DNA from 3 places in the Allobosea minatitlanensis genome. Region 3 is predicted to be linked to each of the others. Evidence: predicted binding sites of a transcription regulator. Region 3 holds the regulator's gene; each other region holds the start of a gene.
The links. The regulator LexA, encoded in region 3, represses DNA repair genes until DNA is damaged. The targets are predictions, from matches to a motif close to TGTTCNNNNTGTGTTCNG.
Positions count from the first base shown of each region.

Region 1: ACWH43_RS19765 (YifB family Mg chelatase-like AAA ATPase) is a predicted target of LexA. The motif match lies at 2,342-2,359, and genes of this name have one in related genera.
Region 2: ACWH43_RS17215 (PA0069 family radical SAM protein) is a predicted target of LexA. The motif match lies at 2,699-2,716, and genes of this name have one in related genera.

Region 1 covers NZ_OZ224509.1:4,021,153-4,025,165, reverse strand. Annotated here, with positions in the region: gene ACWH43_RS19785 (HNH endonuclease) at 1-473, shown strand, start outside; tRNA gene ACWH43_RS19780 (tRNA-Ser) at 878-967, opposite strand; gene ACWH43_RS19775 (PetM family of cytochrome b6f complex subunit 7) at 1,266-1,550, shown strand; gene msrA (peptide-methionine (S)-S-oxide reductase MsrA) at 1,632-2,288, shown strand; gene ACWH43_RS19765 (YifB family Mg chelatase-like AAA ATPase) at 2,412-3,950, shown strand.
Region 2 covers NZ_OZ224509.1:3,475,438-3,479,450, reverse strand. Annotated here, with positions in the region: gene ACWH43_RS17225 (site-specific DNA-methyltransferase) at 1-259, opposite strand, end outside; gene ACWH43_RS17220 (ribonuclease HII) at 613-1,224, opposite strand; gene ACWH43_RS17215 (PA0069 family radical SAM protein) at 1,451-2,572, opposite strand; gene ACWH43_RS17210 (glycosyltransferase family A protein) at 2,768-3,256, shown strand; gene ACWH43_RS17205 (methyltransferase domain-containing protein) at 3,344-4,013, shown strand, end outside.
Region 3 covers NZ_OZ224509.1:2,537,731-2,541,743, reverse strand. Annotated here, with positions in the region: gene ACWH43_RS12585 (ComEC/Rec2 family competence protein) at 1-1,957, shown strand, start outside; gene lexA (transcriptional repressor LexA) at 2,177-2,887, opposite strand; gene ACWH43_RS12575 (molybdopterin molybdotransferase MoeA) at 2,981-4,013, opposite strand, start outside.

The sequences.
Region 1 (4,013 bases), 1.5 Mb from region 3:
GCATCTACCAGCTGGCGGCAAGCCTTCCTGATGCACCGCTTCGCGAGTTCGAGACGAAGGTCAAGGACCTGCCGAAAACGACGGAGGCCGAACGGCTTGTCGTCCAGCGCATCGGCCAGGACATCTTCCGCTCGGGCCTGATCGACTATTGGCAGGGCCGATGCCCGCTGACCGGGATCGCCGATACAGCGCTGCTGCGCGCATCGCACATCGTGCCGTGGAAGGATTGCGCGAGCGACGCCGAGCGGCTGGACGTCCACAACGGCCTTCTGCTCTCGGCCTTATGGGATGCTGCCTTCGATCGAGGGCTGGTGACGTTCGATGACGAAGGCCAGCCGCAATTCTCACCTTCCTTGAGCGACAGCGCTCGCGCCGAATTGCGCTGGCAGGGTCCGATCCCATTGACCGACAAACATCGGAAGCGGCTGATCTGGCACCGCACTAACCTCTTCGTCAGCCAAGGAGGAGCTTAGGACAACGGTTCAGGCGCTCGCGAGCCACCCCTTGTTCTGCAAGGTCTGAAGGGCGATGCCGATCTGGCGCGGCGAAAAATGCTTCTTCCGCTCGTTCCAGGTGCTCCAGCCGTGTGCTTGAGTTCAAGTGCCTGGACGAGGGTTTCTTCTCGGAGGACTGACGCCCGGCGGAGGGGATTTCAACTCTGATGGTAGGTCGGCGTCGGTTTTTGTTTTGGTTTCTTATGGTTAGGGTTCCGTACTGCCACCGGTTCAGTCCAGAGGTCGAGAGAAAAAGGGCGGAGAGAGAACGCTCAGAGCCGAGTGTGCCGGCGTCGCAGTCCAGAGGTTCGCGCCCGAACCGTGCGGTTCCCTAGCGTTTCAGCGCCGCGTCCACGTGCGGAGAACGTTCGACAGGGTAGAAATGGCGGACAGGGCGGGATTCGAACCCGCGATACGGTTCCCCGTATACACACTTTCCAGGCGTGCGCCTTCAACCACTCGGCCACCTGTCCGGCGCGCTGCTTATGACTGCGGGGGACCGATCTTTCAAGGGCCGAGATGCAGGGTTTTTACAATCGCGCATGATTTCGCCCGCATGGTCCTGCCGCCTTCATCGGCCGGCAGGGGCGGACATCGCGCCCGCGGGTTGCGATCCGGGGGCCATGCGCGCACATCTCTCTTTGGGCTATGGCTTTGGATCGGCGCCCCTGGGCACGATGCTTTCCGGAGGCGGCGCCCTATGTGTGCCGAAAGCGGCGCTGGAGAGGAGGTCCTGTGCGGTTCCTGGTGAGATCGGTCGGATATCTGCTCGTGGCTGCGGGATTCATCGTCCTGGTGATCGACGGCGCGCGCGCGATCGCCAACGCCCTGCTGCGCTTCACCACCCTGGGAGACCTGCTCGCGGCGATAGCGCATGATCGCTACCTGTCGCTCGGGCCGGCGGTCGAGCGGAACCTCCATCCGCTGCTGTGGGACCCGGTGCTGCTCTCCGCCCTGCAGGCGCCGGCCTGTCTCGTCGCGCTGGCGTTCGGCTTCGCCCTGCTCTGGCTCGGCCGGGCCCCCGAGCCGCGGATCGGCATCGTCACGCGTCGGTGAACGGGTTTTCGACCGCGCATCCTGTGCAGAAGCCGCGGCGATGAATAGATTGGGGCCGAGGTCAACGGAACGGAGCCGACCATGTTCTCCCTGGGCAAGAAGACTGAATTGCCGACCCCGGCCGAGGCGCTGCCCGGCCGCGCCGCGGCGATTCCCACGGCCGAGACCCATTTCGTCAACGGCCGCCGCCTCGCCGGCCCCTATCCCGAGGGGCTGCGCATGGCGCTGTTCGGCCTGGGCTGCTTCTGGGGCGCGGAGCGCAAGTTCTGGCAGATGGGCGAGGGCGTGTGGGTGACCGCCGTCGGCTATGCCGGCGGCGAGACGCCGAATCCGACCTATGAGGAGGTCTGCAGCGGGCTCACCGGCCATGCCGAGGTCGTGCTCGTGGTCTACGATCCCGCCAGGATCAGCTATGAGGACCTGCTCAAGGCCTTCTGGGAAAACCACGACCCGACCCAGGGTATGCGCCAGGGCAACGACATCGGCACGCAGTACCGCTCGGCGCTCTACGTCTTCGACGAGGCCCAGTGCGCGGCGGCGGAGAGCTCCCGCGACGCCTATCGGCAGGCCCTGCTGGCGAAGGGCTACGGGCCGGTCACGACCGAGATCCGCGCGGCGCCGGCTTTCTACTTCGCCGAGGATTATCATCAGCAATACCTCGCCAAGAATCCGGCCGGCTATTGCGGCCTGGGCGGCACGGGCGTCTCCTGCCCGATCGGTCTCGGCGTCGACGCCTGAGGCCGGCCTTCGCCGCAGCCGGAAAGGCGCCGCGAGCGGCGCCTTTCCGCTGAAGTTCTCGCTATGTTCTTGCCTTGCGCCCGAAGCTCGGCTAGCCTCCCTGCGGGGACGGGGTGGGCCGGGATGGTGACGCGGGTCGCGACGGTGGCGTTCGAGGGCATCGAGGCGAGGGCCGTCGACGTACAGGTGCAGGTCGCTGCGGGCAGCGTCGCCTTCGTTCTGGTCGGGCTGCCCGACAAGGCCGTGGCCGAGAGCCGCGAGCGGGTGCGGGCGGCGCTCCTCGCCTCCGGGCTGGCGCTGCCGGCCAAGCGCATCACCGTCAATCTGGCGCCGGCCGACCTGCCGAAGGAAGGCAGCCATTACGACCTGCCGATCGCGCTCGCCGTCATGGCCGCGATCGGCGCGCTGCCGCCGGATGCGCTCGCCGGCTACACGGTGCTCGGCGAACTCGCGCTCGACGGCTCGATCGCGCCGGTCGCCGGGGTGCTGCCGGCCGCGATCGCGGCCTATGATCGCGGCCAGGGCCTGATCTGCCCGGCCGCAACCGGCCCCGAGGCGGCCTGGGCGGCGGCGGATATCGACATCCTGGCGCCGCGTTCTCTGATCCAGCTCGCCAATCACTTCAAGGGCACGCAGGTCATGGCCCGGCCGGAGCCGGCGGTGGCGCGCCAGGCCGGCGCCTTGCCCGATCTCGCCGACATCAAGGGCCAGGAGAGCGCCAAGCGCGTGCTCGAGATCGCCGCGGCCGGCGGCCATAACCTGCTGATGAACGGGCCCCCCGGCGCCGGCAAGTCGATGCTGGCGAGCCGCCTGCCCTCGATCCTGCCGCCGTTGACGCCGCGCGAATTGCTGGAGGTCTCGATGGTGCTCTCCGTCGGCGGCCATCTCGCCGGCGGGGCGCTGACCGACCGGCGCCCCTTCCGCGCCCCGCATCACTCGGCCTCGATGGCGGCGCTGGTCGGCGGCGGGCTGCAGGCGAAGCCCGGCGAGGTCTCGCTCGCCCATCACGGCGTGCTCTTCCTCGACGAGCTGCCGGAGTTCCAGCCGCAGGTGCTCGACGCGCTGCGCCAGCCGATGGAGACCGGCGACGTGCTGATCTCGCGGGCCAATCACCGCGCCGTCTATCCGGCGCGCTTCCAGCTCGTCGCGGCGATGAACCCCTGCCGCTGCGGCAAGGCGACGGAGCCGGGCTATGCCTGCCGGCGCCAGCCGAACGAGCGCTGCATCGCCCAGTACCAGACCCGGATCTCCGGACCGCTGCTCGACCGGATCGACATCGCCATCGACGTGCCGGCGGTGACCGCGGCCGATCTCATCCTGCCCGTGGCCGGGGAAGGCTCCGCCGCGGTCGCGGCCCGCGTGGCGGCCGCCCGCGCGCGCCAGGGCGCCCGCTTCGAGGCGCTCGGGCTCGGCCATGTCACCACCAATGCGGCCTGCCCGGCGCCGGTGCTGGAGGAGATCGCCCGGCCGGACCGGGCCGGCCTCGCCTTGCTGCGGGACGCGGCGGAGGCGATGCGCCTGACCGCCCGCGCCTATCACCGCGTGCTCAAGGTCGCGCGCACCCTGGCCGATCTCGACGGCGAGGCGAAGGTCGGCCGGCTGCATCTCGCGGAGGCGCTGTCCTACCGTTCGCGCGGCGGCGATCTCGCGCAGGCGGCCTGACCCGCCGCGGCCTCAAGATGGCTGCGGCCGGCCGGAGCGACCGCGGCCCGTCAGGGTTAAGCC
Region 2 (4,013 bases), 940 kb from region 3:
CGCCGCCGAGCTGGAGATTATAGGGCGGATCGGCGAAGACGAGGTCGACGCTGGCCGGCGGCAGCGCGTTCATCGCAGCGACGCAGTCGCCGACCAGGACCTGATCGAGCGGCAGTTCACGCGGAACGCCGATCTGATCGGGAAAGCTGTGATTGGGAAGGCCCTTGGCCTTCATCCGAGCCCCCAGCGCGGGCCGTCCGGTACGCGAAACCTGAATCCGGACGGGAGCGCTGGCGGTCCCGGTACGCGAGATACCCATGACGCCAAGACCGTTACGCAACTTCAACGGGGGCGATACTGGCGAGTCAGGGTAAAGGCTGGGTTTCCGGTTTGAAAAAAATGCGTCCCATTCTGGGGCTGCAACTTTTGCCTAGCTCATTGGCAGAAAAGGGAAATTCGTAAACGCGCGTTAACGCGCGGGGCTTCCCTTGGGGCAGGCCGGAGGTGCCGGCGGCAAGCCCGGACGCCGCCCGGCCCGATGCCCGCGAGCGTTGCCGGAGAGGGGCGCAGGCCGCCTCGACCGCATGCCGCCGGGGGGGCCGGCCCGCCTCCGCCGATGAGGGCCGGGACCGGGCGTGCCTCGCGCGGGATGGGCTGCCGGCGAATCCTGCCCTACCGGAACCAGACGCCCTTCACCGGCGCGAAGGAATAGCGGTGCTCGGGGCAGGGGCCGTGCTCGGCGATGGCGCGGCGGTGACGGGGCGTGGCATAGCCGGCATGGTCGGAGAAGCCATAGGCCGGGTAATGCCGGCACAGCCGCGCCATCATCCGGTCCCGCGTCACCTTGGCGACGATCGAGGCGGCCGCGATCGAGGCGACCTGGCCGTCGCCCTGGATGATCGCCTCGCAGCCGCAGGCGAGCACCGGCGGATCGTTGCCGTCGACGAGGACATGCAGCGGCGGCAGCGGAAGCCCGGCGACGGCCCGGCGCATGGCGAGCAGCGTCGCCTGGCGGATATTGACCGTGTCGATCTCGCTGGCGGTGGCGCTGGCGACGGAAACGGCGAGCGCCCGCTCCATGATCTCGCCGAACAATTCCTCGCGGATGGGCGCCGGCAGCTTCTTGGAATCGTCGAGCCCGGCCGGCACGCGCGCCGGATCGAGGATCACCGCCGCCACCACGACCGGTCCGGCGAGCGGCCCGCGCCCGACCTCGTCGATGCCGGCGAGCGGCCACAGGCCGCCGGCGATGGCGTGAGTCTCGCGGGTGAAATCGGCAGGCATGGCGGGGTTATGCAGCAACGGGCCGTTTCAGGCCAGACCGATACCGTCCTCTTGTGTTTGGTCCTCCGTCGGTGCCGTCCCGGACAGGGCCATCCTGGACAAGTGGCTTCAACGGCGCCGATCCGGGGGCCATGCCGGAGCGCTGCCGCTTACGGCTCGGGCCCGACTTTCGGCCCTCCGCTTCCTCAAGCCTGTGGCGGCCGGGCTTCCGGGACAGGCACCGCCGTCAGAACAGGCTCAACTGCGCCTTCTCCTTTTCCGGCTTGACGAACAGGTCGGTCCTGAGCCGCTTGCGCGTCGTGTTGAAGCCGATGCGCTCCGCCGCCATCTCGAAGCGCCGCCCGACCATCCAGGCATAGGGGCCGGAGCCGACCATGCGCTGGCCCCATTGCGAATCGTAGTCCTTGCCGCCGCGGGTCGAGCGGATCAGCGACATCACGTGGCGGAGCTTGTCGGGGTGATGCGTCAGCAGCCAGTCCTGCACGATGTCGCGCACCTCCAGCGGCAGCCTCAGCAGCACATAGCCGGCCTCCTGCGCGCCGGCGGCCTTGGCGGCGTCGAGGATGCGCTCGATCTCGTGCTCGTTGATCGCCGGGATGATCGGCGCGACCAGCACCGAGACGGGGATGCCGGCCTCGGCGAGCGCCCTGATCGTCTCCAGACGCTTGCGCGGCGAGGCGGCGCGCGGCTCCATGCCGCGCGCGACCTTCGGGTCGAGCGTCGTCACCGAGAGCGCGACCTTGACCAGCCCCTTGGCGGCCATCGGCGCCAGGATGTCGATGTCGCGCTGCACCAGCGCCGATTTCGTCACGATCCCGACCGGGTGGTTGAACCTGGCCAGCACCTCCAGCACCTGCCGCATGATCCTGAGCTTCTTCTCGATCGGCTGGTAGGGATCGGTGTTGGTGCCGATGGCGATGGTGCGCGGCTGGTAGGAGGGGGAGGAGAGCTCCTTCTCCAGCAGTTGCGCGGCATCGGGCTTCGCCGTCAGCTTGCTCTCGAAGTCGATGCCGGGCGAGAGGCCGAGATAGGCGTGGGTCGGCCGGGCGAAGCAGTAGACGCAGCCATGCTCGCAGCCGCGATAGGGATTGATCGAGCGGTCGAAGGAGATGTCGGGCGAATCGTTGCGCGTGATGATGCTGCGCGCCTTCTCATAGGCGATCTCGGTCTTGAAGGCGGGCAGCTCGCCGAGCGAGCCCCAGCCGTCGTCCTCGGCGACCCGCTGCTCGGCCTCGTAGCGCCCGCCCGGATTGATCGTGGCGCCGCGTCCGCGCCGCCGCTCGGGGTCGATGCGATGACCGGCATGGGCGAGCGGGTCGGCCGGCGCGACGCGCGCCGAGATCGACATCGGCTCGCTGTCCTGCCGCCTGAGCGGCTGGGCCGTCGGCATCGGCCGGGAAGTCGGTCTGGCCTGGCGCATGGTGTCCCATCCTGCGGGGCGCCGGGGAATCGCTGCCGGTCGCCGAAGCTGAATGTGAACATAACGAGAACAAAAGGCAAGGGCAGGATTGCGGCATGCTGCGTCGCGTCATAGAGATGGCGGATGCTCACAGCCGTGATCCGCGCGCCCGGCCACGCGCCGGCCCTCGCCGCGACCTTCGCCGTGCTGATTCCGGCGGTGGCGGAGGGGATTCTCGGCCATGCCGTGGTGGTCGACACGGCGGGGGCGGACGACCTCCGGCGCATCGCCGAGGCGACGGGGGCCTGCTATCTGCGCGCCGGCGCCGCCGAGGCCTGGCAGCGCGGGGCCGAACGGGCGAGGGGCGACCGGCTGCTTCTGCTCGACGCCGGCGACGTGCCGCAGCCGGACTGGCTCCCGGCGGTCGAGCGCCATCTGCTGCTCGCGCCTTGCAGGCCGGCCCTGCTGCCGCTTGGCGGCCTTGCGGCCTCGTTGCGCGAACGGGTCGCGATCGCCCGGGCTCCGCGGCAGCTCAGGGCGGGCCTGATCCTGCCCAGGAGCGCGGTGCTCGCCGGTCGGCTGGAGGCTACGGCGCGACGGTTGTCGGCGGAGCGGGAGAGAGCGGGGCGGTAGGGCGCGCCGCCGGGCTTCGGCCCTTCCATGGCTTCGACACGATCATGCCTCACAAAACCCGCGACGGACACATCGCTGGGAGGCGGCATGACGGATTCCGACAGCTATCTGCTCGGCCGGACCGAGGCCGAGGTCGAGCGGCTCAAGCGCCAGATCACGACGCTCGCGCCCGATTCGCAGGAGCAGCTCGACCGGCTCGGCATCAGGCCCGGCGAACGGGTCGTCGATCTCGGCTGCGGGCCCGGCGGAGTCCTGCATCTTCTGGCCGAGCGCGTCGGCCCCGGCGGTTCGGTGCTCGGCCTCGATCGGGGCCATGAATTCGTCGCGCTGGCGCGCCGCTTCGTCGCCGAGCGTGGCCTGACCCAGGTCGAGGTTCGCGAGGGCGACGCCTATGACACCGGCCTGCCGAAGCGGAGCTTCGACGGTGCCCATATGCGGCTGCTGCTGGTCAATGTTCCCGAGCCCGAGCGGGTGGTGCGCGAGGCCGTCTCGCTGGTGCGGCCGGGCGGCTGGGTCGCGAGCTTCGAGGCCGATTACGTGCCGCATTGTTTCGATCCGCCCTTGCCGGCCTGGAGCCGCCTTCTCGAAGCCTATACGGCGCATGCGCGAGCGCAGGGCATCGACCTGTCGGTCGGGCGGCGCATCCACCGGCTGTTCCGGGATGCGGGCGTGACCGACATCCGGGTCGACGCCATCATCCATGTCTTTCCGGCCGGGCACGAGCGCCGCGGCTTTCCGCGAAGCCTGATCGCCAACA
Region 3 (4,013 bases):
GCGGCCTGTCCTCGCCGCGACCTGCATCGGCTTCGCGGCCGCCTTTGCCGGCTTCGCCGCCGGGGTCTGGCGCACGGCCGACATCGCCGCGCCGATGCTGGAGCGGCCGCGCATCGGCAGGATGAGCGGCTTCGTCGAAAGCGTCGAGGCGCGCGACAAAGGCGCCCGGCTGGTCCTGCTGGTGACGGATATCGCCGGGCTGCCGGCCGGGAGCCGGCCGAAGCGGGTGCGGGTCAACATCCGGGGCGGCACGGTCGCGCCCGGCGACCACATCACCGCGACGGCGCGGCTCCTGCCGCCGCCGGGGCCGGCGCGGGCCGGCGGCTATGATTTCGGCCGCGACGCCTTCTTCCGCGGGCTCGGCGCCGTCGGCAGCATCTCCGGCAAGATCGTCCTCAGCCCGCCGCCGCAGGCGCGGCCATGGCGGCTTGCGCTCGATGTCGCGATCGACAAGGCCCGCAACGCCCTGACGGAACGGATCGCCGGCGTCGGCGGCGGGCAGGGCGGGGCGGTGGCGGCGGCCCTCGTTACCGGCAAGCGCGGCCTGATCACCGAGGCGACCAATAACGACCTGCGCGCCGCCGGCATCTATCACATCGTCTCGATCTCCGGCCTGCACATGGTGCTGGCGGCGGGGACGATCTTCTGGCTGGTGCGGGCCCTGCTGGCCCTGTCGCAGACGCTGGCGCTCGGCTGGCCGGTGAAGAAGATCGCGGCGCTGGCCGCCATGCTCGGCGCCACGGCCTATTGCATCTTCTCCGGCAGCGACGTCGCCACCGAGCGCTCGCTGATCATGACGCTCGTCATGCTGGGCGCGATCCTCGTCGACCGGGCGGCGCTCAGCATGCGCAACCTCGCCCTCGCCGCGATCATCGTGCTGCTGCGCGAACCCGACGCGCTGCTCGGGCCGAGCTTCCAGATGTCCTTCGGCGCGGTCGCGGCACTGATCGCCTTCGCCGAGCGCTGGGACCGGCGCGACCCGTCGCAGCCGCCCTCGCTCCTGCCCTGGCCGCTGCAGGCGCTCTGGACCGCCTCGCTCGGCATCCTCGTCACCACCATCCTGGCCACGGCCGCGACCGCGCCCTTCGGCGCCTTCCACTTCCAGACCTTCAATCCCTTCGGCCTGCTCGGCAACGCCATGGCGCTGCCCTTCGTCTCGCTCTGCGTGATGCCTGCGGCGGTGTTCGGCGTCATCGCCTATCCCTTCGGGCTGGACTGGCCGGCCTGGGCGCTGATGGGCCTGGCCTCCGAGATCGTGCTCAAGGTCGCGCATGGGGTCGCGACCATCGACCATTCGACCGTGACCGTCGCGGCCTTCGGTCCCGGCGTCCTGCTCGCCTTCGTCGTCTCGCTGCTCTGGCTCACGCTCTGGACCACCGGCCTGCGCTGGCTCGCCGTGATCCCGCTGGTGCTCGGCGTCGCCTTCGCGGCGAAGCCGGAGCGGCCGGAGATCCTGATCGAGCGCGACGGTTCCGGCATCGCCGTGCGCGGCAGCGACGGCCGCCTGGCGATCGCCGGCCGGCCGAGCCGCTTCGTGGTCCAGCAATGGCTCGCCTCGGACGGCGACGACCGTTCGCCGGAGGATGCCGGGCTGCGCGGCGGCGTCGCCTGCGACAGCCGCGCCTGCATCGCCCGCACCGCCGACGGGCGCAGCGTCTCCTATGCGCGCGACCGGGTCGCGATCATCGAGGACTGCCGCCGCGCCGACCTCGTCGTCACCAATATTCCGTGGAGCGCGCCTTGCGCCGCGATGCTGGTCGATCGCATGGCCCTGTCGCGCAACGGGGCGACCTCGCTCCATCGCAGTCCAGGCGGCTGGAGAAGCGATTCCTCGGAGGCCGGCGCCGGCGAGCGACCCTGGAGCCGCCGCAAGCCGCCGGCTCCGGCGCAGCCGGCTGCCGCACGGACACAGCCCTTGCCGGAGAGCCCGGCCGACAGCGACCCGGACCCGCTCTAGGAGCGCGCCAACTTAACGCGGAACCGCCTTGACGCGGAACCGCGCCGTCAGTCCGGACAAGCCGCGCGAGCGGCCCCGATCCGGATCTAGGCCCTAGCCGTCCGGAATCGATCCCCCGTCTTCGCTCCGCTCCGCCCGGGCTGACAGCTCCGCCCGGGACGACATGGCAGGTCCGTTCACCGAGCAGATAGGGTCAGGACCCGCCGGTCGATAGGCGGCTCAGTAGCGCCGCAGCAGGTTGACGAGGCGGCCCTGGATCTTGACGCGGTCGGGGCCGAGGACGCGGGTCTCGTAGGCCGGGTTGGCGGCTTCGAGCGCGATCGAGGAGCCGCGCCGGCGCAGGCGCTTCAGCGTCGCCTCCTCGTCGTCGATCAGGGCGACGATGATGTCGCCGGTATTGGCGGTGTCCTGCCGGCGGATGACGACGGTGTCGCCGTCGAGGATCCCGGCTTCGACCATCGAATCGCCCCGCACCTCCAGCGCGTAATGCTCGCCCGAGCCCAGCATGTCGGGCGGCAGCGAAACCGTGTGGCTGCGGCTCTGGATCGCCGAGATCGGCGTGCCGGCGGCGATGCGGCCCATCACCGGGATCGAGACCGGCGCCCGGGCATCCTCCTCGGCCGGGGCAGGGCGGGGCTTGGCAAGGTTCGGCTGCGCGCCGAGGCCGCCCTGCACGACGGCGGGGTTGAAGCGCCGCGGCTGCGGGCCGGCGAGCCCTTCCGGCATCTTGATGACCTCGAGCGCCCGTGCGCGGTTGGGCAGGCGGCGGATGAAGCCGCGCTCCTCCAGAGCCATGATCAAGCGGTGAATGCCGGATTTCGAGCGCAGGTCGAGCGCATCCTTCATCTCGTCGAAGGAAGGAGGCACGCCGCTCTCGCGCAAGCGTTCCTGGATGAAGCGCAGGAGTTCGTGTTGCTTGCGTGTCAGCATGATCGTCGCCGGCGCTCCCCAAGGCGGTTCGGTGCAGATTCGAAACAAAGCCAGAACACTATAGCTGTTCGCTTTGTGTTCCGCAAGGAGCCGCTAGCGCAGGCGCAGCACCCGGCAGGCTTCGCCTTTCTTAGCCGGCTCCGAATGGGCCGGCCGGATCGTCAGGGCCCTGGCCCGGGCGAGGGTACCGAGCATCGCGGAATCCTGCTTGTCGAACGGCGTCGCGACCCATCCCGCCGGAGTCAGGGCGAGATCGGAGCGGACATAGTCCTCGCGCTCGTCATTAGCCGGCATATCTTTTCCGAGAATCGCGGGGATGGCGCGACTGCGGTCGGGCTCGGGCATGCCGAGCAGGGCTTCGATCAGCGGCAGCACGAAGAGATGGCCGCAGACGATCGAGGAGACGGGATTGCCCGGCAGGCCGAGCACGACCATGCGCCCGAGCCGCCCGGTCATCATCGGCTTGCCGGGGCGCATCGCGATCTTCCAGAAGCCGAGGCTCATCCCGGCCCGCGTCAGGGCCTCCTGCACGAGGTCGTGGTCGCCGACCGAGGCGCCGCCCAGCGTGATCAGGACATCCGCCTCCGCCGCCCGCGCGGCGGCGATCCGGGCGGCGAGGTCGTCATGGTCGTCGCGGGCGATGCCGAGATCGAGGGCTTCGCCGCCGGCCTTCTCGACCAGCGCCAGCAGCGAGAAGGAGTTCGAGGCGACGATCTGGTCCGGCCCGGTCGGCTGGCCCGGCGTCACCAGCTCGTCGCCGGTGGCGAGGATCGCGACGCGCGGCTTGCGGCGTACCCGCAGCTCCGGATAGCCCATGGCGGCGGCGAGCCCGAGGGCGGCGCTGTCGAGCACGCGTCCGGCCGCCAGCGGCACGTCGCCCTCGCTGAAATCGAGCCCGGCCGGCCGCAGGAACTGGCCCTTGGCGGCCGGCACGCGCACCGTGATCGTCTCGCCGCCGACGCCCTCGGCATTCTCCTGGATGAGGATGGTGTCGGCCCCCTCCGGCATCGGCGCGCCGGTGAAGATGCGCACGGCCTCGCCCGGGCCGATGCCGCCCCGGAAGCGCCGCCCGGCCGCCGATTCCCCGATGACGCGCAGTTGCCGGCCGGCTGCCATGTCGCCGGCG